DNA from 3 places in the Thermanaeromonas sp. DSM 22490 genome. Region 1 is predicted to be linked to each of the others. Evidence: riboswitches for the same ligand, from Rfam matches in the RefSeq annotation. Region 1 holds a riboswitch; each other region holds the start of a gene.
The links. Region 1 has a riboswitch for cyclic di-GMP ahead of AC1BI1_RS03730 (methyl-accepting chemotaxis protein). Riboswitches for the same ligand answer to the same signal wherever they lie in the genome.
Positions count from the first base shown of each region.

Region 1 (7,625 bases):
TTGGGAGTGTTCTTACAAGAAGTAACACCTGATATCGCAGACATCTTGGGTATGAGCAAGCCAGAAGGCGTGTTGGTTAGGGAAGTGGTAGCCGGGGGCCCAGCGGCCAAGGCCGGTATTAAAGGTGGAGACGTAATTCTTCAGGTGGATGGACAGGTAGTGAACTCGGCCAGCGAGCTGGTGAAACTTGTTCAAAAGAAGCAAGTGGGGCAGGCAGTACAGCTTTTGATCTTCCGCCGGGGTGGCCAAATTAACATCACAGTCACCTTGACGGAAAAACCATCCGCCTGGTAGCTTTCCAATCTTTATTATTTATTAAGTTATTAAGGCCGGGGCTTCCGCCGGGGGAGGCGGAGTTTTAGTGGGAAGAGGGCGGGGCGGAAAAAAGACAAAGAGTGAAGAACTCTAGCAGGCTGTTTTCCGGGAGCCGGAAGGATATCTTCGGCTCCCTTGATTTTAGGAAGAGGCGCCTCTACCCGGGCAAGGCTGCTGTGGCGGTAGCCGTAGCTAAAATAAATTAGCAGCCCTAAGGCCATCCAGATCGCAAAACGGATCCAGGTCAGGCGAGGTAAATTTATAAAAAGATATCCGGCGAAGGCCATCGCTAGAAAGGGGAGAAGCGGTACCAGAGGTGTGCGGAAAGGCCTGGGCAGGTCGGGCTTGGCGTAGCGCAGAACTATAACACCGATAGATACAATAATAAAGGCTGACAGGGTACCAACATTGGCCAGCTGGGCAATTATTTCGATGGGTAAAAATGCAGCTATAAGCGCTATTACTGCTCCTACTAGAAGGGTAGTTAACCAGGGAGTATGGAAGCGGGGATGGACCCAGGCAAAAAATGGAGGTAGCAACCCGTCTCGCCCCATGGCCATAAATATCCGGCTTTGGGCGTAGATGTCCACCAGGAGTACGCTGGTCAGCCCGGCCAAAGCCCCTATGCCGATGAGCAAAGAGGCTCCCTGGATGCCTGCATCCAGAAGAGCAGTAGTTACAGGGGAAGCTGTATTGAGTCGGGTATAATTGGTGAGGCCGGTGAGGACAGCGGCCACGGCCATGTAAAGAAGGGTAGAGATGAAAAGGGAACCGATAATGCCTCGCGGTAAGTCCCGGGCGGGATTGTGGACCTCTTCCGCAGCAGCGGAGACAGCATCAAAGCCAATATAAGCAAAAAAGATAATGGCTGCTCCTTGCACCACTCCCGGAAGACCGAAGGGAAGAAAAGGGTGCCAGTTAGCAGGATTGACTCGAGGAGAGCCTAAAGCTAGAAAGGCCAGAATTACCAGGAGTTTAATGGCTACCACGATTTTATTAGTGGTCGCGCTGGTTTTGGTGCCAATAATAGCCACAAGGGTCATTAGCAGAGTAACTAGAATTGCTGGCAGATCAATTATACCACCTTTAAAGGGGGGGTTGACTAAGGCGGCCGGCAAAAAGATCCCGGCAGAGCGCAGCATGTCGGTAAAGTAGGAGCTCCAGCCAAGGGCTACTGCTCCGGCAGCCACCATATACTCCAGGACTAAATTCCACCCGATGATCCAGGCTATGATTTCTCCTAAAGCAGCATAAGTGTAAGTGTAGGCGCTGCCGGCTACCGGTATCATGGAGGCCAGCTCAGCGTAGACCAAAGCTGCCAGGGCTGCAGCTATACCTGAGAGTATAAAGGAAAGGACCAGGCCCGGACCAGCATAATTGGCTGCAGCTACTCCGGTCAGAACGAAAATACCGGTACCGATAATAGCTCCTACGCCCAGGGCTATTAAATCAACTGCATTCATGTTGCGTTTTAATTTTCCTTCCTCCTGGACATCTTCCAATAGCTGGCTTACAGGTTTGGTCCGCCAGATGCTCATGTTCCCCTCACCTTTTACTTGTAGTTTGTTTTAGTATATACCCCTGGCCCAGGCCTATACGGCAAAAATGCTAAAGATAGCAGGAGAATAGATAATTTTGTCGAATTAGCCGTCAGAAGGGGGCCAATGATGCGGGGTAAAAAATTGTTGTTTCTAGCTTTACCGGGCCTTTTATTGGCGCTTTACTCTTACATATCTTTACCTTTTTCCTTCTCGCGCTCTCCAGGGGCGGAAATTGTACCTTGGGCAAGCTACAGGCAGGTAGTGTTGGATCCACCTCCTCTAAAAGTAAAGGGTGAAGTTATGGTACCGGCCGGCCAGATTTTGGGCGCCGGCAATACTTACCTTCCCCTGTCCCGCGCGCTAAGTCTCCTTGGTTTACCTTCTTCTAGTCGTGATCTTAACGAAGTCCGGCTGCCCGTCTGGGGTAGTGGTAGCTCAGGATACTCCCACTATCGTTACTATCCTGTCTATAATATTCAGGCCCGCCTGGAGCCCGAAGAAAGGTTAATACAAGGCAGGCTTTTCCTGGCTTATCAGAATCCTTACTTTTATCCTTTGTCTGAGCTCCAGTTCAATCTCCCGGCCAACGGCCTGCCAGGCACAGGGGATTTGCTCACCATCCACCAGGTACTTTTGAACAGAAAAGAAGCTAAATTTAAAGTTCAGGGTGCCAGGCTCCAGGTACCCTTGATTCAGCCCTTGCTCTCCAAACAAACTGCCGCTGTGGAAATCATCTTTTCCACTCGTCTACCTCCTAAGCCTGCACGGCTGGGTATTTTTGATGGTGTAATAATGGTTTCCGGCTGGTACCCGTTGCTGGCGCCGCGGCAGAAGGGCTCATGGCAGGGGATGGCGGAAGGGGCAACCTTTGGTGATCCCTATTTTGCCGATGCAGCTTATTATAAAGTAGATTTGGATTTGCCTTCCGGGCCAACGGTAGTGACCAGTGGGCGCGTTACCAGCCGCCAGGAAAAGCTCGGTCGGACTGTCTGGTCTTTCACCAGCGAGCTTCCCATCCGCGAGTTTGCCTTTGCTGCGGCGGACGACTGGCAGTTTAGCAGCCGTACCATAGGACGGGTAAAGGTTGTTCTGGCTGCTAGAGGTCAACCTTTGCCTTCCACTCTGGAGACCGCGGGGAAAGCTCTAAGTTATTTCCAGGAATATTTTGGGAGTTATCCCTTTTCTTACCTTAATTTAGTAGAAGTGCCCCTGGAAAGCCTGGTAGGGATGGAATATCCCGGGCTCATTTTTTTAAGCACCCTGAAAAGCTATAGCCCGCCGGTTGTAGTTCACGAAGTAGCCCACCAGTGGTGGTATAACCTTGTGGGAAGCGATAGTATCAGGGCGGCTTGGATAGATGAAGGCCTGGCAGAGTACAGCACTATGCTCTACTACGGCGCTACCGGTCTCAATTTTTACCGACAACGAAAAGCCACTTTAATAGCCGAAGCGGGAGAAGGCCTCCTGCCCCTGGAAAAGGATTTGACCAGCTATCCTTCGGAAGAAGATTATCGCCGGATTGCGTACCGCCAGGGAGTGCTGTTTTGGCTGAAATTGGAAGAAAAGATGGGCCAAGCAACTTTGCGGGAAGCCTTACGCTATGTCCAGGAATATTATCGCTTTGATAGGATAGAAGCCCCAAGCTTAAAGCAGATACTGGACTTCTACAGCGACCCTGAGAAATATCTTGCGTATTAACTTAAAAGTAAAGTATAATTGAGGCGAAATTAACAGAATTTCCCCGAAAAGGCAAATCCGTCGAAAGGCGGGGGCGCAAAGCTACAGGGTCTACAGCCGTTTTATAAACGGCTAGGACAGCCGGCTGCCGGGGTGGAACGGGGCTACCCCAAGGAAGTGTAGCCCTTTATTTTTATTATATACGGATGTAAGGAGGCCGTAAAAATGCGAGATTTTAAGTTCTGGCGGAAGAGGAAAAAGGACCCGGTAAAGGAAGAGGTCCATACTAAAAAAGAAGCAAAAGGGTTTTCCTTTTTTGGGCGGTTTAAGCTAGGGACCAAGTTAATGGGCGGATTTCTTCTGGTTATTGCTATTTTTGTGGCCGTAGTTATTATCGTTAATACCGATCTTCAGCGTATTCATCAGTTGGACCTCAAGGTGGGAAAGCTCCAGCAGCACAATCAATTGTTTAGTGAGATGTCTATTTCCATATGGGAAGGTTACCGCCGGGCCACAGATTACATAATTAACGGCTCCCAAACCCATGTTTTAAGTTTTGAGGAAGCCATGAAACGCTTTTATGAGGCCAAAGCCCAGCTGGACAACCAAAATTTAGATGACCAGATGAAAGGTTTTGCTGCCGCCATGGAGCAAGCCGCTAAAGGGTTTGAGAACACCTTTAAAAACAACATTGTTAATACCAGTCAGCAGGACCGTATGCTAACCCTCCCTATCTTGAGTTTCCAGATGGGGGCTGCCGTAGACAACATTAATAATATAGGAAGCCACCTAAAAAAAGAAATTACCCGCCAGCGGGAAGAAGCTCAAAGGGAACTAGATACAGCCATTCTGTATGCTAAATCAACGCTGCTCTCGGGTCTTATTCTCGCCTTCCTCATGGGTTTATTAGTAGCCTTTCTTTTCACCCGCCTTGTCGGTCGTCCCATCGCTCAAATAGTAGCCTATGCCAACCGGGTAGCGGCCGGTGATCTCACGGGAGAGGCGGTAAGAGTAAAATCCCAGGATGAACTCGGGCAACTAAGCAGCGCCTTTAACGCCATGGTACAGAAGTTACGCCAGCTTATTGGACAGGTGCGAGATCTGGCTACGGAAGTGGCCGGATCCAGCCATGACCTGGCCCAGATGTCCCACGAGGTGGGTGAAGCAGCTCGGCAGGTGGCGGTCACAGCCCAGGAAATGGCTCGCGGTGCTGAACACCAGGCCCAGCAGGTGAGCGACACTGCTGCGGCTATCGAAGCGCAGGCAACGCGGATAGAGAAAGTCCACCAGCAGGCAGAAGAAATGGCTAGATCCTCGAGCGTAGTGGTGGCCAAAACGGCTGAAGGTGCCCGCACTGTAGAAGAAGCTAATCAGCAAATGCAGGCCATTTCCCAAAAGATGGGAGGGCTGGCTAAGATAGTAGAAGAGCTGGGTCAGCGCTCCTTGCAGATTGGACAGATTGTGGGCGTAATCTCCGGAATTGCCGAGCAAACCAACCTCCTAGCTTTAAATGCGGCCATCGAAGCGGCTAGGGCTGGCGAACAGGGCCGCGGCTTTGCGGTAGTAGCCGAAGAAGTACGGAAACTGGCCGAACAGTCGGCCCGGGCCAGCGAACAGATTGTAGGCCTCATAAACGAGATTCAGAAGGAAACGACTCGGGTAGTAAACGGTATAAAGGAAGGGGTCCAGGATGTAGAGAAAGGTACCGAGGTAATGGACCGTTGCGGGAAGGCCTTTATAGCTATCGATGAGGCCATTGGCCAGCTTATAACCAAGATTGAGAACGTGACCGGAGAAGCCGAGGGAATGGCTGCCGAAGCTGTAAGAATCAAACAGGCGGCTGAAACCCTGGCCGCCGGCACAGAAGAGGCAGCGGCCGGCACGGAAGAAGTTTCTGCTGCGGCCGAGGAACAGACGTCAGCTGTAGAGAAGATAAGTGAAGCGGCAGGGAAGCTGGCTCAAACTGCCCGCGCTTTGGAGAGCGCTGTGGGCCAGTTCAAACTATAATTTTTCTGCCAGGTCAGCAGGGTTTTAGCCATAGTATGGAAAATAGAAAATAGAGGGGGTGCTATTATGGAACAGCTGGTAGTTTTTCAGCTTGCCGGAGAAACTTATGGCGTGGACATTGGCCATGTTCATGAAATTATCCGCTTGCAACCCATAACTCAGGTCCCCCGGACACCAGAGTTCGTAGAAGGAGTTATCAACTTACGCGGACGCATTATACCTGTAATCGACCTACATAAGCGCTTTGGTCTACCTCCGGCAGAGGCTACGAATAACACGCGGATAATGGTTGTGGAAGTAAACGGAATAACAGTAGGAATGATTGTAGACGCTGTTTTAGAAGTATTGCGCCTGCCGGAAGAGAACATCGAACCCCCTCCGCCTATTATTAAGGGGGTAGATGTGGCTTACCTGCGCGGAGTAGGCAAATGGGAGGATAAGCTGATCATCCTTTTGGACCTGGACCGGGTATTGCGGGAAGGCGAACAAGAGCAGCTTAAGGAACAAGTCGCCGCAGGGGTGGCCGAAGTATGAACAGCTTCGAGATGTCCCAGTACCTGGGTATCTTCTTGGACGAGGCGGAAGAACAGCTCCAGCAGCTCGATGAGGCTATAGTTCTCTTGGAACAGGAGCCCGACAACCGGGAGTTGCTCAATAAGATTTTCCGAATCGCCCATACTTTAAAAGGCTCTTCTGCTTCCATGGGCTTTGAAAAAATGGCCACCTTAACCCACCGTATGGAGAGCGTGTTGGATGCTCTGCGCCAGGGGAAATTAGTAGTCAACGCTAATATCATCGACCTCCTCCTGGCTTGCCTGGACAAGCTGCGAGAACTTAAGGAGCAGCTCACTAGCGGCCACGAGGGAGAAGTGGATACCGCCGCCTTAGTAAAGCGCCTGGAAGAGATGTTGGCTGGAGGAGAGGCTGGGGAAGCCAGAGCACGGGACGCGGCGGCGGCCGATTTGCCGCTGCAGCTCGATGATGTGGAAGAAAATGTGATACGGGCAGCAGAAGTCCGCGGATACCGGGCTTATGAAATAAAGGTAGAACTGGAACCCGATTGCCGTATGAAGGGAGCCCGGGCTTTCCTGGTGTTCAACAATTTAAAGGACCTGGGGGAGATAATCAAAAGCGAACCTCATACCCAGGAATTGGAAGCAGAAAAATTTGAAAATGCTTTCCGCATGGCCTTTGTAAGCAAAGAAGATCCCGATACGCTGGCCAATGTCATTAAGTCCATTTCGGAGATAAGAAACGTGACGGTGCGACCCCTGGTGCTAGAAGAGGATAGGGAGCAGGCTAAAATAGGCCAAGGAGAGACAGTGGCCGGCGCAGACCTGCGGGCCGTCGGTGGACAAGAGACGACCGCCCAGCGTGGTTCAGATCGCAGGGCTACCCAGACGGTTAGGGTGGACGTGCAGCGCTTGGAAACCCTCATGAACCTGGTAGGCGAGCTGGTTATTGACCGTACGCGCCTGGCAGAAGTGAGCAACAACTTGAAGCAGAGGATGGGCAATGACGAACTGGTGGAAATGCTGGACGAAATTTCCATGCACATCGGGCGGGTTACTTCCGACCTGCAGGAAGAAATAATGAAAGCCCGCATGTTTCCCATTGACCAGGTGTTCAATCGGTTCCCCCGTATGGTTCGGGACCTGGCCCAAAAGGCGGGGAAAGAAATCAACTTTATCATTGAGGGCAGGGAGACGGAGCTGGACCGGACGGTCATCGAAGAGATCGGCGACCCCTTGATCCATCTTTTGCGCAACGCTATTGACCACGGTATTGAAGACCCCGAGGAGAGGGTGCGCTTGGGTAAACCCCGTTACGGTACTATCACCCTCAAGGCTTTTCACCAAGAGAACCAGATCGTTATCACCGTGCAGGATGATGGCCGGGGAATGGATCCCGAATACCTCAGGCGCCGGGCTGTGGAGAAGGGTTTGCTCTCGCCAGAGGCAGCAGCTCGCCTGAGCAAGCGGGAAGCTTTAGATCTTATTTTCTTACCCGGCTTCTCCACTTCGGAAAAAGTTACCGATGTTTCCGGCCGGGGGGTAGGTATGGATATTGTACGGGCGCACCTGG
Region 1 covers NZ_JBJHHE010000003.1:170,505-178,129, forward strand. The annotation lists gene AC1BI1_RS03715 (S1C family serine protease) at 1-294, shown strand, start outside; gene AC1BI1_RS03720 (amino acid permease) at 324-1,853, opposite strand; gene AC1BI1_RS03725 (M1 family metallopeptidase) at 1,983-3,554, shown strand; cyclic di-GMP riboswitch class I at 3,595-3,686, shown strand; gene AC1BI1_RS03730 (methyl-accepting chemotaxis protein) at 3,759-5,540, shown strand; gene AC1BI1_RS03735 (chemotaxis protein CheW) at 5,607-6,074, shown strand; gene AC1BI1_RS03740 (chemotaxis protein CheW) at 6,071-7,625, shown strand, end outside.

Region 2 (7,625 bases), on a different contig from region 1:
TCCCGGCCCTCCACATTTCCGGAGGCATATACATCAGCTTCAATATTGGCAGAACCCGAGAGACGGAGATTCCCGTTAAAAAGCAACTTGCCCCAATTCTGTCCGACATTTTCCAGGGAAAAATTACCTCCTATATCCAGTTCAAGGGGTGAATCGGGCAGAAGGCTTAAACCTCCCAACAGGTTCTGGGCCGTTAAAAAACGTAAGGCGACCTGCAGGGTTTTTTGGGCGTTGCCAAACCTGCCGGTGGAAGTAAGCCCTATCTCCCAACCGAGGCCTCCTGTAGTTTTCCTTAACGTTACGTTTTCGATGCTTCCTCCTGCATAGGGAATATCCCTTAAGACCACCTGGTCCTGGTTAAGGGGTAAGGAATCCAGCCAGCCTGCTTCTGCCCTTATCCTAGCCACTACCCTCTCTACACCCGCTTCCGCTGCATAGTAGGCCTGCACCTGCTGCTTCTGGTAATGGACATTTTTGCGGTGGGTTCCGGCTATGCCCAGCATACCCGTCACCAGCACCAGAATCAGCGAGGTCATAAGCACTACAAATAATAAGGCCTGTCCTTTCTCCTCCCGGAAGGTCATAATGATCACCTTATAAAAACACTGGTATGGAAGGTGATCGGATTCCCCCTATCGTCTCCCACAACCAGGGTTATCTTCAGCAAAAGGCCGTGCTGTCCGGCTCCATTAGGCGGGTCGCTCTCCAAGCGCAGGTCCTTTATAAAACTGGCTACCGGATTAACTCCACCGCCCACCTCCCGCATAAGCTGTTGCCGGGCGGCATCATGGTAATAGCGTACTTTTTTACCGTCGCTTAAGGTTATGGCTACAGAAGTAGGATTTATTTCGTCAATAGTGCTGGCGGTCCTTAATTCCCGCACCAGCCTGTCCAGGGCAATACGGGCATTCTCCTGGACCTCAATCCGGGTTTGCTGGCTCTGAAACATTATTACTCCCTGGCTATAAAGCGCCAGAGCCGCACTGAGGGCAATAACTAAAATACTTATGGCTATAACGACTTCTACCAGGGTAAACCCGGCTGCCTTACCCCTCAAATTTTTTACCTCCAACCTTTATCTGCCGTCAGGCTCATTTCTCTCCGGCCGCTTATATCTTCATAATATATAGTTACGGTAACAGTTTTAAGATAACGGTTAACCTCCTGGACAGAAACGCGATAACTAAAAGCCGGGTTTTCCGCAAAGGTTACAGGAGGATCACCATAATTATCAGGTTCGTTATTTACTTCCTCAAAGGACATTTTCTTAATTTCTTCGATCTTGGCCTGGGCCAGAGCAAGGGCCACCATATCTTCCCGGGATGAGGCCGACCAGCGATTAGCCAAGACCAGGTAATCTACTAAAGGAACCAGGGCCAGCACTAAAATAGCCACGCTCACCACCACTTCCAAAAGCGTAAACCCGCGCTCGCCTTTAAGCATAAGACTGCTTACCGCACCTCCCAGCTATCCGGCGGTGAGCTGCTCACCCGGACCCTGCCCGTGATGGAGGCCACAATGACATAAAGAAATCGCCCGGAAACCGTATCCTGTAAAGTCATGGTGCCTCCCGTCGGATAGGGTGTGCCCTTGGCGGTAAAGCTAAGGTAATTATTAGAAAAGGTGGTGGCTACAATCTGCACCGTAGGAGGCAGCACCACCAGCTTTATAACTCTGGGCGAAACGCCCTCTACCTTGCGCACCTCATAAACATTGCTTCCTACCGCAAAAAAGATGCCGTAATAGCTGCTTTCCTCGCTCAAGGCCAACTGCTGCGCCTCGCGCAGGTCCTGAGCCAGCTGGCTGGCAGCCACTTTAAGGCGATAATAAGCCAGGGGCTTGCCCAAGGCGGGAAGGCTCATGGCCAGGATTATGCCCACCAGGGCAACAACTAAAGCTAATTCCACCAGAGTAAAACCTTTTTTTGACCTCCCCGGCAAACTACTTGCCCCCGCTTTCCTCCGGCGCTCAATATGTCGCGGCTCAATAACCCCAGAAGCGGCTTAAATACCAGAAAAGAATCGAAGGACCCCAGAAAAAAGAAATAAGGGCACCTATACTTAAAAAAAGGGCTAAGGGCAAAGGATCTTTGCGTCCCTTTATCCGCATGGCCAGCAAGAAAAATCCAACGGCCCCGGCGAGGAAAAGGCCCAGAAGGACCGCCAGAAACCCCACAGGCCAGCCCAGGAACAACCCCAGCACCGCGGCCAGCTTTATATCGCCACCGCCCACATTTCCCCTGCTAACTACGGCTAGGAGCCACAATAGGCCGCCTGCCGAAAGAGCCCCTAGGAGCCCCGACTTAATGGTTATTTCCATATTCGACAGCAAAAATCCTCCTCCGATGGCAAGCCCCGTAAAAGTAAGGCGGTCGGGTATCAAATAGTGCTCCATGTCGATAAAGGAGGCGGCAATCAATATAGAGGTCAAGCACAGGTATTTTACCAGCACCCAATCAAGCCCCAGGCGGTAAAAGAGCGCGGCAAAAACCGCGCCCGTTATAACTTCCACCAGGGGATACCTTAAGGAAATTTGCTCACCACAGTACCGGCAGCGACCTCGTAGAATTATGTAGCTGACCAGGGGAATAAGATCCTTCCAGGCCAGTACACGCCCACAGCAGGGACACTTGGAACGGCCTGTTATTGAGGTCTGGCCTTGCGGCAACCTGTAAATTACTACGTTCAAGTAGCTGCCGATGCAAAGTCCCACAAAAAAGGCAAAAGCCGTCTCCAGAAGCACACCATTTCCTCTCTCAATAATTTAAACTCTCAGCCGCACTATAGCAGCGCGATGGCGAAAACAGTCTCACTCTTCATCGTAGCAACGGTTTTTCTTACCCCATATCAGTAAACTACTCGGTAGTAAGCCCAGGTATCATTGGGGTTTCTTTTTCTAAAGTTTCCCGCGAGAATGTCGCCATCATCAATTTCCCTATCAATTTTTAGACATATAGCGTCAATATCCTTCAGGCTTAATCCTACAAAACCCATCTCTATAGAGGGGTCCGGCTTTCCGTCTCCATCAAAGTCCATGGCACCAGTTGTTCCGGTACCCTCCCACTGGTAGCCTTCTTCGCTGGCGCCTGCGCTGGATTTCCAAAAGGGATTGAGGGGCCAGTTTTCCAGATAGGGCCCGTTCCAGCCGGCTACACCCGCCGCATTGGTCAAGAAATCCCACCCTCGCCTGCGACCGGCTACATTATTATGCACGTATATATCGTCATCAGGAGGAAATTGCCCGGTATCAGCATAGTAGGCGAGCGCTGCCGCACGGATACTGCGCAAATCCTGCACCACTTTGGCTACCTTGGCTTTATCCACGGCTTTGAAGGCGCTAGGGGACACAATCCCCGCCAGCACCCCGATTATGGCAATAACCACCAGAAGCTCCACCAGGGTGAAGCCGCGCTGATCGCGGTCACGACTCGCCAAACTGAACTTCAATGGTGCACATCCTTTCCCAGCAAAAAGAGAATTCCCACCACTACCTCACCCCTGCCGGATCAGGACATTGCGGCGGGCTGCACCAGAAGCAGCCAATAACGGTGAGGAGGAGGCCGGCAGTATATGGAACACTGCCTACTGTTATTGCTCCTTAGAGATCAGGATACACGTTGTAGAACCTGCGAATTTAACAACGTCAGAACCTAGATGCTCCTGTAAAGTCTTGGCGGAACCTGTGGGATTTGCCCCGGCCCCAGGTACCGAGGTCAACTCGAGCCACCTGGCTGGGTTGCCCCACCCTAGTGTGCCGCTGTCAGCATTTCTAAAAGTATAAGTTCCACCCCATGGATTTGTATTCGGCCAGCGCTCCAGGTAGGGACCATTCCAGCCAGTTTTACCATCCGTTACCACAAAACCTGTGTTAGCTGCGTCGTTACTTGGCCACTCTCCAGTATCGGTATAGTAATTCAAAGCCGCGGCCTTAATGGCCTTATAGTCTGCCTCCGCTGCCGCCACCTTGCCCTTCTCGATGGCTTTAAAGGCGTTAGGTGCAATAATGGCGGCCAATATCCCGATAATAGCTATGACCACCAGTAGTTCCACCAGGGTAAAACCGCGTTCATTGCTCAACTTCCTTCTCAGACTACCAAAGAGCATTTCGAGATTTACCTCCTTTGGATAAGGTATAACCTTGAATAAGTACCACTTTCCACTCCTCACGCTTCTCCCCTTCCGTCAGGACGCCAGAGTCCCGACCAGCTGGAACAGGGGGAGTAAAACCGACAAAACAATCAACCCTACCACAGCGCCCAGGCCCAAAATCAAGATGGGCTCGATAAGGGAGGACAACCGCGCGGCCATCTCGCCGACTTCGCGGTCGTAGAAGGCGGCCAGTCTAGCCAGCAGGGCGTCTAGACTGCCCGTTTCCTCGCCCACGGTGACCATCTCTACTACCATAGGCGGGAAAACGCCGCTTTCCGCCAATGGCGAGGCTATACTCTTCCCATCCCTAACCTGCTCCTGGGCCAGGGCGATGGCCTCGGCCACTAGGCGATTACCTACCGTCCGCTCCACCACCTCCAAGGCTTGTAGAATAGGCACTCCGCTGTAAAGCATCGTCCCCAACGTGCGGCTGAACTGGGAAAGCAAGGCTTGATGTTTAAGACGCCCGAATACGGGAAGCCGCAATACGATTTTGTCTAGGGCGTAACGTACTTTTTCCCCCTGGGACCACCTCCAGAAAAAATATCCCAAGGCTATAAATCCTACCGATAATAAAAACCACCACCGCCTAAAAGACTGGCTCAACCCCAATACCACTCTGGTCGGCCAGGGTAAGGGTACGCCCAGATTCCCGATTATATTGCTGAACATGGGTAAAACAAAAGTTATCATAAAGCCTATGGAAGCCAGAGAAACTATAAAGACTATAAGGGGATAGGTCATGGCCGATTTGATCTTTTCCTGAATTTCATGCTCTCGCTCGAAATGGTCCGCCAGCTTTAAAAGAGTCTCGTCCAGGGCTCCGCTCAACTCTCCAGCTTCTACTGAGTAGATCATTATAGGCGGAAATACCTTGGGAGATTTGCTCAAAGCGCTGTGCAATGTTTCTCCTTGCTGCAAATCTTCCAAAACCCTATCTATACTTCCTTTTAAGCGGGGATTATCCGCCTGCCTGCTCAGGGTTCTCAAAGCATTCACAATGGGCAAACCCGCCACCAGCATAGTGCCCAGCTGCCGACAAAACAGGGCCAGATCTCTACGGGTGACGCGCTTTAGAAACAAGGGCCTCAGGTTATCAGTCCTCAAGTTCACTTTAAAATCACTTCTGGGTCTGAGAGGACGCAACTCAGTTATGAAGAGGCCCTGGCCCCTCAACTGCCGGCTGGCGAGTTGTTCGCTGTCGGCTTCAATGATGCCACTAACGGAATGGCCTCTAGCATCCCGTGCTCGGTAACTAAACCTCATAATAAAAACCGGGCTCTTCCAGGATAGTACACCCTCCCGGCAGCCCGGCGACCTTAGGCTCCCCCCACCCTTAGGCCCGTAGCTTTGCGCCCCCGGCTTTCGCCGGGTTTGCCCTTATATACGGGTTATGAAAGTTTATATTTCGCCAAATCTCACCAAAATCCTGCTGGCTTAAATATGTTCCGGGGAAATTATTCCCCTACTTTCCAGCTGTTTCAAGGCCATCTCCATGGTCTGCATGCCAAAGCGGCCTCCTGTTTGCATAAGAGATACAATCTGGTGGGTCTTGCCTTCCCGGATCAGATTGCGTACAGCCGGCGTGGCTATAAGTATTTCCACGGCCGCCACCCTTCCCCGGCCGTCAGCCCGGGTTAGAAGCTGCTGGGTAATCACTCCCGCCAGGGTATCGGCCAGCTGTATCCGGATTTGAGCCTGTTGATGAGGAGGGAAAACATCAATGATGCGATCTATACTCTGGACGGCGCTGCCGGTGTGAAGGGTGGCCAGCACCAAATGTCCAGTCTCAGCGGCGGTAATGGCGGTGGCCACCGTCTCCAGATCCCGCATCTCACCCACCAGGATAACATCGGGGTCCTGCCTCAGGGCCGCCCGCAGGGCGCTGGCAAAGGAGGGGGAATCGCTCCCTATCTCCCGCTGGTTCACGATGCTTTTTTTATGGTGATGGAGGTACTCAATGGGGTCCTCTAAAGTAATTATATGGCAACTGCGCCTCTCGTTGATACGGTCGATCATGGCCGCCAGGGTGGTGCTCTTACCGCTTCCTGTAGGGCCGGTAACCAAAATCAAGCCGTGGGGCTGGTCGGCCAGCTCCCCCACCACCGGAGGTAAGCCGAGTTCTTCCAAACTGCGGATAACGGAACCCACCAGGCGAATGGCGGCTCCTGCGCTGCCCCGCTGGTGGAAGGCATTTACCCGGAACCTGCCCAGACCCGGGACGGAGTAGGCCAGGTCCAGTTCTTTCCGCTGTACAAATTCTTCCCAGCGGGGACCCAAAATTTGTTGGACCAGCATCTCAACAGTCACCGCTGTCAGAGGCGGCCATTGGTCCTGCGCCTCCAGTTTACCGTGTCGCCGGAAGACCGGCGGCAGCCCCACTGTGAGATGTACATCGGAAGCGCCAACCTGTGTAGCTGCAGCTAGAATATCATTTATATGCATGTCTTCTTCAAAATCCTCCCAAGGTAACACGCATTACTTCTTCAATGGTAGTAAGGCCTTGGCTGGCTTTCTCCAACCCGTCCTCGCGCAAAGTTACCATTCCTGCGGCTACGGCTGCCTTCTTAATCTCGTGGGAAGGTGCCTTGTCTGCTACCAGGGCCCTGATATCTTCAGTCATAACCAGGACCTCCTGTATGGCGGTTCTTCCCTGGTAACCTGTGTAATTGCATTGGGGGCACCCTCGGCCCCTGTAAAAAGTTAATCCCTGCCGGTCTTGTACAAAGGTATAGGCTGGATCTTCAGGGCCGGGTTGGTAGGTTTCACGACAATTATGACATATCAACCGGGCCAAGCGCTGGGCCACCACGCCTATAAGGGAAGAGTTAACGAGGAAGGGTTCCACCCCCATATCTAAAAGGCGCGTAACCGCTCCTGCCGCGTCATTGGTATGTAAGGTGCTAAACACCAGGTGCCCTGTAGTAGCCGCCCGTACTGCTATATCGGCTGTTTCCCGGTCCCGGATCTCGCCCACCATTATGATATCCGGGTCCTGGCGTAAGATAGCGCGCAAACCAGAAGCAAAGTCCAGTCCGGCCTTCGGATTAACCCTCACCTGGTTTATTCCCGGCAGGAGATACTCCACCGGGTCCTCGATGGTAATTATATTCTTTTCCGGAGAGCTCAAGGCGTTTAGCGTGGCATAAAGGGTGGTCGTTTTGCCACTACCGGTGGGTCCCGTAATTAAAATCATCCCATAGGCGCTGCGGATTAAGGTTTCGTAAATTTGTCGGGTAGCGGGTAAAAACCCCAAACCATCAAGGGGCAGGAGCATAGTGCTTTTATCCAGGATGCGTAAAACCACCTTTTCCCCATAAACGGTAGGCATGGTCGAGACGCGTAAATCAATGCTGCGCCTTTCTACCGTTACCTGGAAGCGACCATCCTGGGGCAGCCTTTTTTCAGCTATATCCATTCCACCCATAATTTTTATGCGGGAAACTAGGGTGTTTAGTATCCCGGTGGGCAGGTGCA
Region 2 covers NZ_JBJHHE010000001.1:128,261-135,885, reverse strand. The annotation lists gene AC1BI1_RS00645 (hypothetical protein) at 1-584, opposite strand, end outside; gene AC1BI1_RS00640 (prepilin-type N-terminal cleavage/methylation domain-containing protein) at 590-1,057, opposite strand; gene AC1BI1_RS00635 (type IV pilus modification PilV family protein) at 1,063-1,443, opposite strand; gene AC1BI1_RS00630 (GspH/FimT family pseudopilin) at 1,452-1,940, opposite strand; gene AC1BI1_RS00625 (prepilin peptidase) at 1,984-2,742, opposite strand; gene AC1BI1_RS00620 (type II secretion system protein) at 2,847-3,446, opposite strand; gene AC1BI1_RS00615 (prepilin-type N-terminal cleavage/methylation domain-containing protein) at 3,588-4,103, opposite strand; gene AC1BI1_RS00610 (type II secretion system F family protein) at 4,182-5,261, opposite strand; cyclic di-GMP riboswitch class I at 5,450-5,537, opposite strand; gene AC1BI1_RS00605 (type IV pilus twitching motility protein PilT) at 5,586-6,593, opposite strand; gene AC1BI1_RS00600 (GspE/PulE family protein) at 6,601-7,625, opposite strand, start outside.
Region 2: another riboswitch for cyclic di-GMP. It lies ahead of AC1BI1_RS00610 (type II secretion system F family protein); the one in region 1 lies ahead of AC1BI1_RS03730 (methyl-accepting chemotaxis protein).

Region 3 (7,625 bases), on a different contig from region 1:
CAATTTTTTCCCGCATGGCCGGTATATGGGGAGCTAAGCGCGGTCGCTGGGCCACAACTACACAATCGGCATTGGCTAGGTGATAACCCAATTTAGTAACCTTCTGCCACACTTCTTGCAATAGCAACGAGCTCGCTACGCCAGCAAAACGAGGATCGTTCTCCGGAAAATGCTGGCCTATGTCGCCCAAGGCTACTGCTCCGAGCAGAGCATCGGCCAGGGCATGTAGCAGCACATCCGCATCGGAATGCCCTGCCAGTCCCAGATCATAGGGAATTTCTACCCCGCCGAGGATGAGCTTTCTCCCCTCCACCAAGGGGTGCACATCAAAACCTAGACCTATGCGCATTATATGTTTCACACCCCCTTAAAGTGCCGGAGTAGCTCCCCGGCCGGTCCCCCAGGAGATTCCCTGGTAGCGAGCAAAATTGTCGCTAGGATCAGGTCTGTTGGGGTAGTAACTTTGATGTTATTGTAATCCCCTAATACCAACTTTACTGGATAGCCGCATTTCTCCACTAAAGAAGCATCGTCGGTAACCTGCCAGCCCTGGGCTAGCCCCCTGGTGTAGGCTTCCACCAGCCACTCGCGGCGAAATACCTGAGGTGTCTGGGCAGCCCACAGGCCCTCTCGCACCAGGGTGCTCTCCACCAGGCCTTGCTCATTCCCCCGTTTGATGGTATCCTGGACGGGTACAGCTGCTACCGCAGCTCCTACCTTTTCTGCCGCTGCTACCACCCTATCCAAAAGTTCCGCAGTTAGAAGGGGTCGGGCTGCATCGTGCACAGCCACTAGATCTGTATCCTGGGGCAGGCGTTGTAGTCCCTGGTAAACAGAATCCTGGCGTTCTTTCCCTCCTTCTACGAGGGCTCTAATTTTGGTATACCTGTTTTCGGCAATAATCTTCCGGCATTGTTCCATGTCTTCTTGCCGGGTAATCACTACGATAGCCTGCACCAAAGGTGAACGTTCTAGCACGTCTAGGCTGTAAGTTATTAAAGGTTTTCCCTTTAGGCTTAAGTAAACTTTATTGCCACCGGCCCCCACCCGTTTACCCTGTCCTGCTGCCGCTACCAGGGCAGTTAAGAAAGGCACTGATATTCTCCCCGCTCCAAGGGTGGATGCTGGGCGTTGTTTTTGCGCTCTAGCACTTTGGGTCGGGCAAAGATCATCCGGCCGGCAGAGGTCTGTAAGACGCTCGTAACCAGTACCGCTATGGACTGGCCGATGTAGCGGCGACCGTTTTCCACCACGATCATGGTGCCGTCGTCCAGATAGCCTACACCTTGCCCGGCTTCTTTGCCGTCCTTGATAACCTGGATGGTCATTTCCTCGCCGGGCAGGACTATAGGTTTAACTGCGTTGGCCAGCTCGTTTATGTTTAACACCCGTACCCCCTGGAGTTCAGCCACTTTATTCAGATTATAATCGTTGGTCACTATGGGGGCCTTTAATTTTTGAGCCAGGCGGACCAATTTGCTATCCACTTCCGTCAGGTCCTCAAAATCTTCCTCATAGATTTTGACGTTCACACCTAACTCTTTACGAATTTTATTAAGAATGTCCAGACCCCGGCGGCCGCGGTTACGCTTTAATATATCCGAGGAATCAGCTATATGGCGCAGCTCTTCCAGGACAAAGCTAGGGATAATCATAGTGCCTTCTAAGAAACCGGTCTCAATCACATCAGCGATGCGGCCATCGATAATGACGCTGGTATCCAGTATTTTAGCTCCGCTACGATAATTCTCCCCTTTAGCTTTATCTTTAGCGCTTAACTTGGGTAAAAAAGCAAACAAACCCCAGATTTCTTCTCGCCTTTTGGTCCCCAAGCTCCAGCCCAGATAACCTAAAAAGATGCTCCCCACCATGGAAATATAATGGCCTATAAATGGCAGGTGGATAAAGGACGCCCCTAAAAGATTAGCAATAATAAGACCGAGAATAAGTCCCATGGCGCCGCTCACAATCTCCTGGGCCGACAGGCGCTGCAGCCTTCCCTCCAGCCAGCGAAGGGATTGGATAATAAGACTTATCAAACGGGAAGACATGCCAAAACCGGCTAAACCGGAAAGAACCGTAATCAACCCTAGAAGCGGCCATTTGATGCCCGGTGGTCCCGTAATCCACAAGGAAAGGCCTGCTTGAGCCAGGGAAAACCCGATGGTGGCCATGGCCAAGGAAATACCAGTACGTATAAGACGATAAACCATTATCTCACCTACTCCTTTTTTCTCCTTCTCGATTATTCCTCACCTACCCCCATATTATACCAACTCCTTTTTGTTTTCTTCATTATAACAGATATTTGCAATGCTGGCAAACTCGACCGCCTTCTGGATTTGGCCCGCTCTATCCAAAGACGAAACAGGTTCAAAACTAGAGATAAACCAGCATCGGCCTTCGGTTGACAGCCTCCAACCCCTTGCTTATAATTAGCCTGAAGGGGGGAAAAGACCCATGTCCGATCTCCTATGCGACCGTTTTCAAGAGATGGTAGCTCAATATACCATTAGGCATAAAAGCATTCTAGATATACTCTCTAAAGCTCAAGAAGCCCATGCCCGCGTACACCGGGCTGTAGTTAAAGCAGTAACTAATTGCGGCTGCATCCAGATCCGGGCCGAAAAACAGGCCCTTCCACCTGACATAAGTTTAGCCGATCTCTCATCCCTCCTCACTAACCACCTCTCAGGCGAACTCTGCTCCGATTGCAGGGAAACCGTAGAAGAGGAACTCGGCAAGCTCTTCCTCTATCTTACCGCCCTTTGTAACAGCCTCGGCATCAGCCTGACAACTGTACTTGATAAGGAACAGGACAAACTCAGCACCTTGCGTTTCTTTAGCCTTACTTAGCTCTTTTTGAAAGCCAGGCGCAAACCCTGAGTTATGCTGCGCACAAAACATATTTCCCCTTCCGGACGGGGGAAGGCGTTTTTGTTCCCTTCTGGGACTATAAAATGGTAAAAACCTAGACGCCGAGCCTCTTCCACCCTCTTTTCGACCTGGGCCACTGCTCGTACTTCGCCGGCCAGGCCAACTTCTCCTAAAACCAGGAGATGAGGGTCGAGGGGTTCTTCTTTTATGCTAGAAGCAATGGCCAAACATATAGCCAGATCGGCTGCCGGCTCGCTAATATTAATTCCACCGGCCACATTTAGGTAAACATCATAACTGCTTAAAGGGAAATTAGCCCTCTTTTCCAGGACTGCCACCAACAACAAAGCCCGGTTATAATCCAGTCCTGTGGCCAGCCGCCTGGGATGGCCAAAGCTGGTCCGGGTAACTAAAGCCTGGACCTCCAATAATAAAGGACGGGTTCCTTCTAAGCAGGCCGTAACTACCGAACCCGCCACTCCCTGGGGCCGCTCGGCCAACAATATTTCCGAAGGGTTGGGGACCTCTACCAGCCCTTGAGATGTCATAGCAAAAACCCCAAGCTCATTGGTAGAGCCAAAGCGGTTTTTGGCAGCCCGCAAAAGGCGATAGGCCTGCAACCCCTCCCCTTCCAGATAAAGCACACAATCTACCAGGTGTTCCAGCAGCTTGGGTCCGGCTAGAAACCCGTCCTTGGTAATATGCCCCACCAAGATTACAGCCGGGCCGCCTTGCTTGGCCGCTCGCAAAAAAGCGTAGGTTGACTCCCGCACTTGAGAAAGGCTGCCCGCTGCTGCCGGTATTTCCGGCAAAAAAACCGTTTGGATTGAATCTACAACTAATAGTACCGGCTTTAAGGTTTCCACTTGTTCCAGGATAGCTTGAACGTTCGTCTCGGTCAAAAGATAAATGGACGAAGAAACAAGCCCCAGTCGTTCAGCCCGCAGGCGCGTCTGGCCCAGGGATTCTTCCCCGGAGACGTAAAGGACCGCCCCATACCTTTGGGCTATAGAATGGGCCAATTGAAGCAAGAGGGTTGATTTACCCATGCCCGGCGCCCCGCCCACCAGGGTCAAGGACCCAGGGACGAGACCCCCTCCCAGAACCCGGTCCCATTCCCTTAAACCCGATGTGAGGCGCGCTTCGTCAAGCTCAGGCGCCTGGAGTAAAGCTACAGGGGCTGTTCTATGTCCTGCCGGAGACCTGGCATCCCCGGAGATAACCCCCATTTCCCTGGCCAGGGTATCCCATCCTCCGCAAACCGGGCAGCGCCCCAACCAGTTGACGCTTTCGTAGCCGCAAGCCTGGCAAACAAAGCGAACCTTGTTCTTAATGGGCCCTTACCTCCTCTAGGGTTGCTGGCCTTTAGGGGTCCTGCTACGCCTTCGGTGCCAGCCTAAATATTCCTTTACTCGATTAACTGTTAAATTCACTATCTGATCTTCGCTAATGCCGGCTCCCCGCACCACCTGCCAAGCTCGTACAAAATTACCTACAGCAGTGTAGATATGGGCATCGCTGGACACCACTACCGGTATTTTATGTTGCTTGGCCAAGCGAGCCAGTTGCTGGCAGCGCGGGAGGCTTCCCGGTCGACTGATGGAAAAGGAGTTATTGTTAAACTCCAATGCCTTGTTGGTGGCAGCGGCTGCCTGGGCCACCGCCTCCAGGTCCAAGGGAAAATCTGGATTGCCGGGGTGGACGAGTATGTGAACATAAGGGTTGTTCAAAGCGGCTATAGCGGCCCGGGTATATTCCTCCTGGCTGCGACCGTCAAAGCCGGTGTCCAGGTGGAAACCTGCTAAAACTATGTCCAATTTTTCCAATATTTTTTCTGGTACATCCAGGTGCCCTTCGTCATCGATAATGTTAGCTTCCACTCCCCGCAATATCTCTACTTCCCCTATTTTGCGCGGCAGGGCCACCAGGTTGTGGAAATAATGTTCATGGGGACCGCCCGGCATTTTAAGCCCGTGGTCGGTAATGGCGATCATTTTTAACCCTTTTTCACCAGCTGCTTCCGCCAATTCCTTGATTGTACTATAGGCGTGCCCGCTGGCAACGGTATGAATATGGAGATCGGCTTCACAATACATTTTTTTCGCCCCTTTTCTCCATTCTTGCCTCCTTACCTAAAGTATAGCGTAAGGGACAGCTCCTTGTCTTTTAAAATCGTCTTAAAAAACCAGGATTTATCAAGAAATAAATTTGCGTTGCATAAATAATTCTCCTGTTACGGGTAAATAATAATAGCGTCAGGGTCCATAGGGGCCGAGCCCAGAAGGTTACCGGGTCTTAAGTTTAAGGCTCGGTAACCTTCGGCCAAAGGTTGGTACCGGGTCATAGGGCTCGGTACCAGCCGGCGGGCAGATCACCGGTAGGTCCGTCAGGGCTTGCCGGCAGTCCAAGGATTGCCGGCAGGTCTGTAAGGATGACCGGTGGTCGAGCTAAGATAGTCTGGGATGCCGCAGGCTATTAGCTCTACGTTAATAAGCTGGAGGTCAGTAGTGGGTCGAGAGATCCATACTGGCTTCTAAGGTATCCTTGATCTATCGAGCTAAGGTTATGGCAAGTTCTGTAATGGTCTGCGGTAGTCGAAAGATTGCCGTGGGCTATGTAAGGATTTGTCATAGCCGGAGCAAAGGTCCTTATGGGCTCTTTTTACAAAGAAGGCCACTCTTTTTAGGGTGGCCTTCCGTATTTTAAAAAAATGGCCCAGATTTAAACTCTGGGCAAAGTAAGTATATATGATAAAAAGGAGGTCAGAGGACGCTTGGTTGAAGGGCTAGCGGGTGTCCTTTCAGGTGAAATTATAACTCATTACTGTTAAGACTCAATGTTGTTCTGATTAAGATTTCATTAATTTTGCGGCGCCCTGTTCCTCGCCGGCCTTTAAGTAAGTGTTTGGTCAGGGAAAAGAGGGCTTCGACTACTTCTGGATCGAACTGGGTACCACTACACCTCTCCACTTCCTGCATAGCGGCTGCCAGATGGCGCATCTTTTGATAGGGTCGAGGAGAGGTCATGGCATCAAAAGCATCAGCCAGGGCTATAATCCTGGCCCCCAGAGGGATCGCTGGCCCTATCAGGCCGCAGTAACCTCCCCCGTCCCATTTTTCATGATGATAAAGTATCATTTCTTTAATAGGCTTCCAGGCCTCTAAGTCCGGTAAAAGTTTACAGCCCTCCTCCGGGTGCCGGTACATCTTTTGCCATTCAGCAGGCGTTAACTCGCCTTTTTTATGTAAGGTGCTTTTAGGTATGCGAATTTTGCCGATATCGTGCACCAAGGCTCCTAAAAAGATCTGTTCTATCTCATCTTCAGGCAAACCGAGCTCGCCCGCCAGCTGATAGGCTATTGTTGCCACGTGAATGCTATGATTGTAGGTGAGGCGCGAGTGGCGGAACAATCGCTGTAATAAAACGGTGACGGTCTCGGCGATCACTTAGGTTAACATCCCTTTCTTCTCATTACTGCCCGTTAAAATAAAATAACCTTGCTTCAAGGGCAAGGCTATTTCCTCAGCGAGCCGGTAGCCTGGCGATCATAGCTTCCCTGCTGGAGGAGCCTTAGACCCATGGCTTTGTGCCCCTGCCTTTCGACAGGTTTACCCTGAAGCAGCTCACATTTCCTGTAAATGCTTTATTTTGTTTGGCGCTTATTTGTGGGATATGGAGGTTATTAACTTATTCGACACTATCACCCAAAATCCTACTCAATCTTTCCAGTTCCCACCCTTTCCCACCAAAATTTTTAAATCCAGCTCCCGGGCTAGGGTGTATACATATTTTTCCGCGCATCGGCGGCACAAAGTTTGGCTCCAAACATTGAGCAAATCCACCATGCAACCACAAAAGCTGCAAACTTTTTGGGGAAAGCTTTTGCGTATATACCATTGCCCATCTTCCCGGACCAGAAATTCTACTTCTTCGCCGGCGCGTATTTCTAATTGCTGCCGCATCTCCAGGGGCAAAGTTACTCGCCCTTTATCGTCTACTACTCGACGATAAATGACTTCCTGGCTTTTGTCCTGGTCAAAGCCCTCGCTCTTCTTCTCACGTAACCCGGTCACCCCCTTCCATGCCTTCCAGCAAGGGTATTACAAAATAAAAGTTGCTGCCCTTCCCCAAGGTGCTCTCCACCCCTACGGTGCCCCTGCAGGATTCCACCATGTGCTTGACAATGGCCAGGCCTAGACCTGTCCCTCCCATCTCTCGGGAACGGGCCTTATCCACCCGGTAAAACCTCTCGAAAACCCGCGCCAGGCTTTCTTTCGGTATGCCTATACCGGTATCCCTTACCTCCACCCGGGCCTTTCGCCCCTCCTGGAAGGCTACCACGGTCACCGAGCCTCCTCTGGGGGTATATTTAATACCGTTATCCAGGAGGTTGAGCAGGATCTGCTCCAGAAAATGTTCCGGCAAGCAGAGAGGCGGAAAGCCCTCCGGAATGTCCACCTTTAAATCTACCCCTTTTTCTTGAGCTAGGGGTCCTACGACCTCCAGGACCCGGTCCAGGGCTTGCTTCAAAGAGGCGCCTTTAGTTACAGGTTCAGGGGTATGGTGTTCCAGTCTGGAAAGGGTCAATAGGTCTTCTATGAGCTGCTGCAGGCGTCGGGCTTCACTGTTAATAATTCCCAAAAACCGGCGGCTAATCTTTTCATCTTCCAAGGCCCCTTCCAGGAGGGTTTCCACAAAGCCGCGGATAGAGGTTAAGGGGGTACGCAGTTCATGGGAAACATTGGCCA
Region 3 covers NZ_JBJHHE010000010.1:7,392-15,016, reverse strand. The annotation lists gene ispF (2-C-methyl-D-erythritol 2,4-cyclodiphosphate synthase) at 1-349, opposite strand, end outside; gene ispD (2-C-methyl-D-erythritol 4-phosphate cytidylyltransferase) at 358-1,095, opposite strand; gene AC1BI1_RS07955 (PIN/TRAM domain-containing protein) at 1,083-2,213, opposite strand; gene AC1BI1_RS07950 (DUF1573 domain-containing protein) at 2,461-2,856, shown strand; gene radA (DNA repair protein RadA) at 2,853-4,211, opposite strand; gene AC1BI1_RS07940 (phosphatase) at 4,227-4,973, opposite strand; gene AC1BI1_RS07935 (HD-GYP domain-containing protein) at 5,688-6,323, opposite strand; cyclic di-GMP riboswitch class I at 6,407-6,500, opposite strand; gene AC1BI1_RS07930 (AbrB/MazE/SpoVT family DNA-binding domain-containing protein) at 6,594-6,950, opposite strand; gene pnpS (two-component system histidine kinase PnpS) at 6,934-7,625, opposite strand, start outside.
Region 3: another riboswitch for cyclic di-GMP. It lies ahead of AC1BI1_RS07935 (HD-GYP domain-containing protein); the one in region 1 lies ahead of AC1BI1_RS03730 (methyl-accepting chemotaxis protein).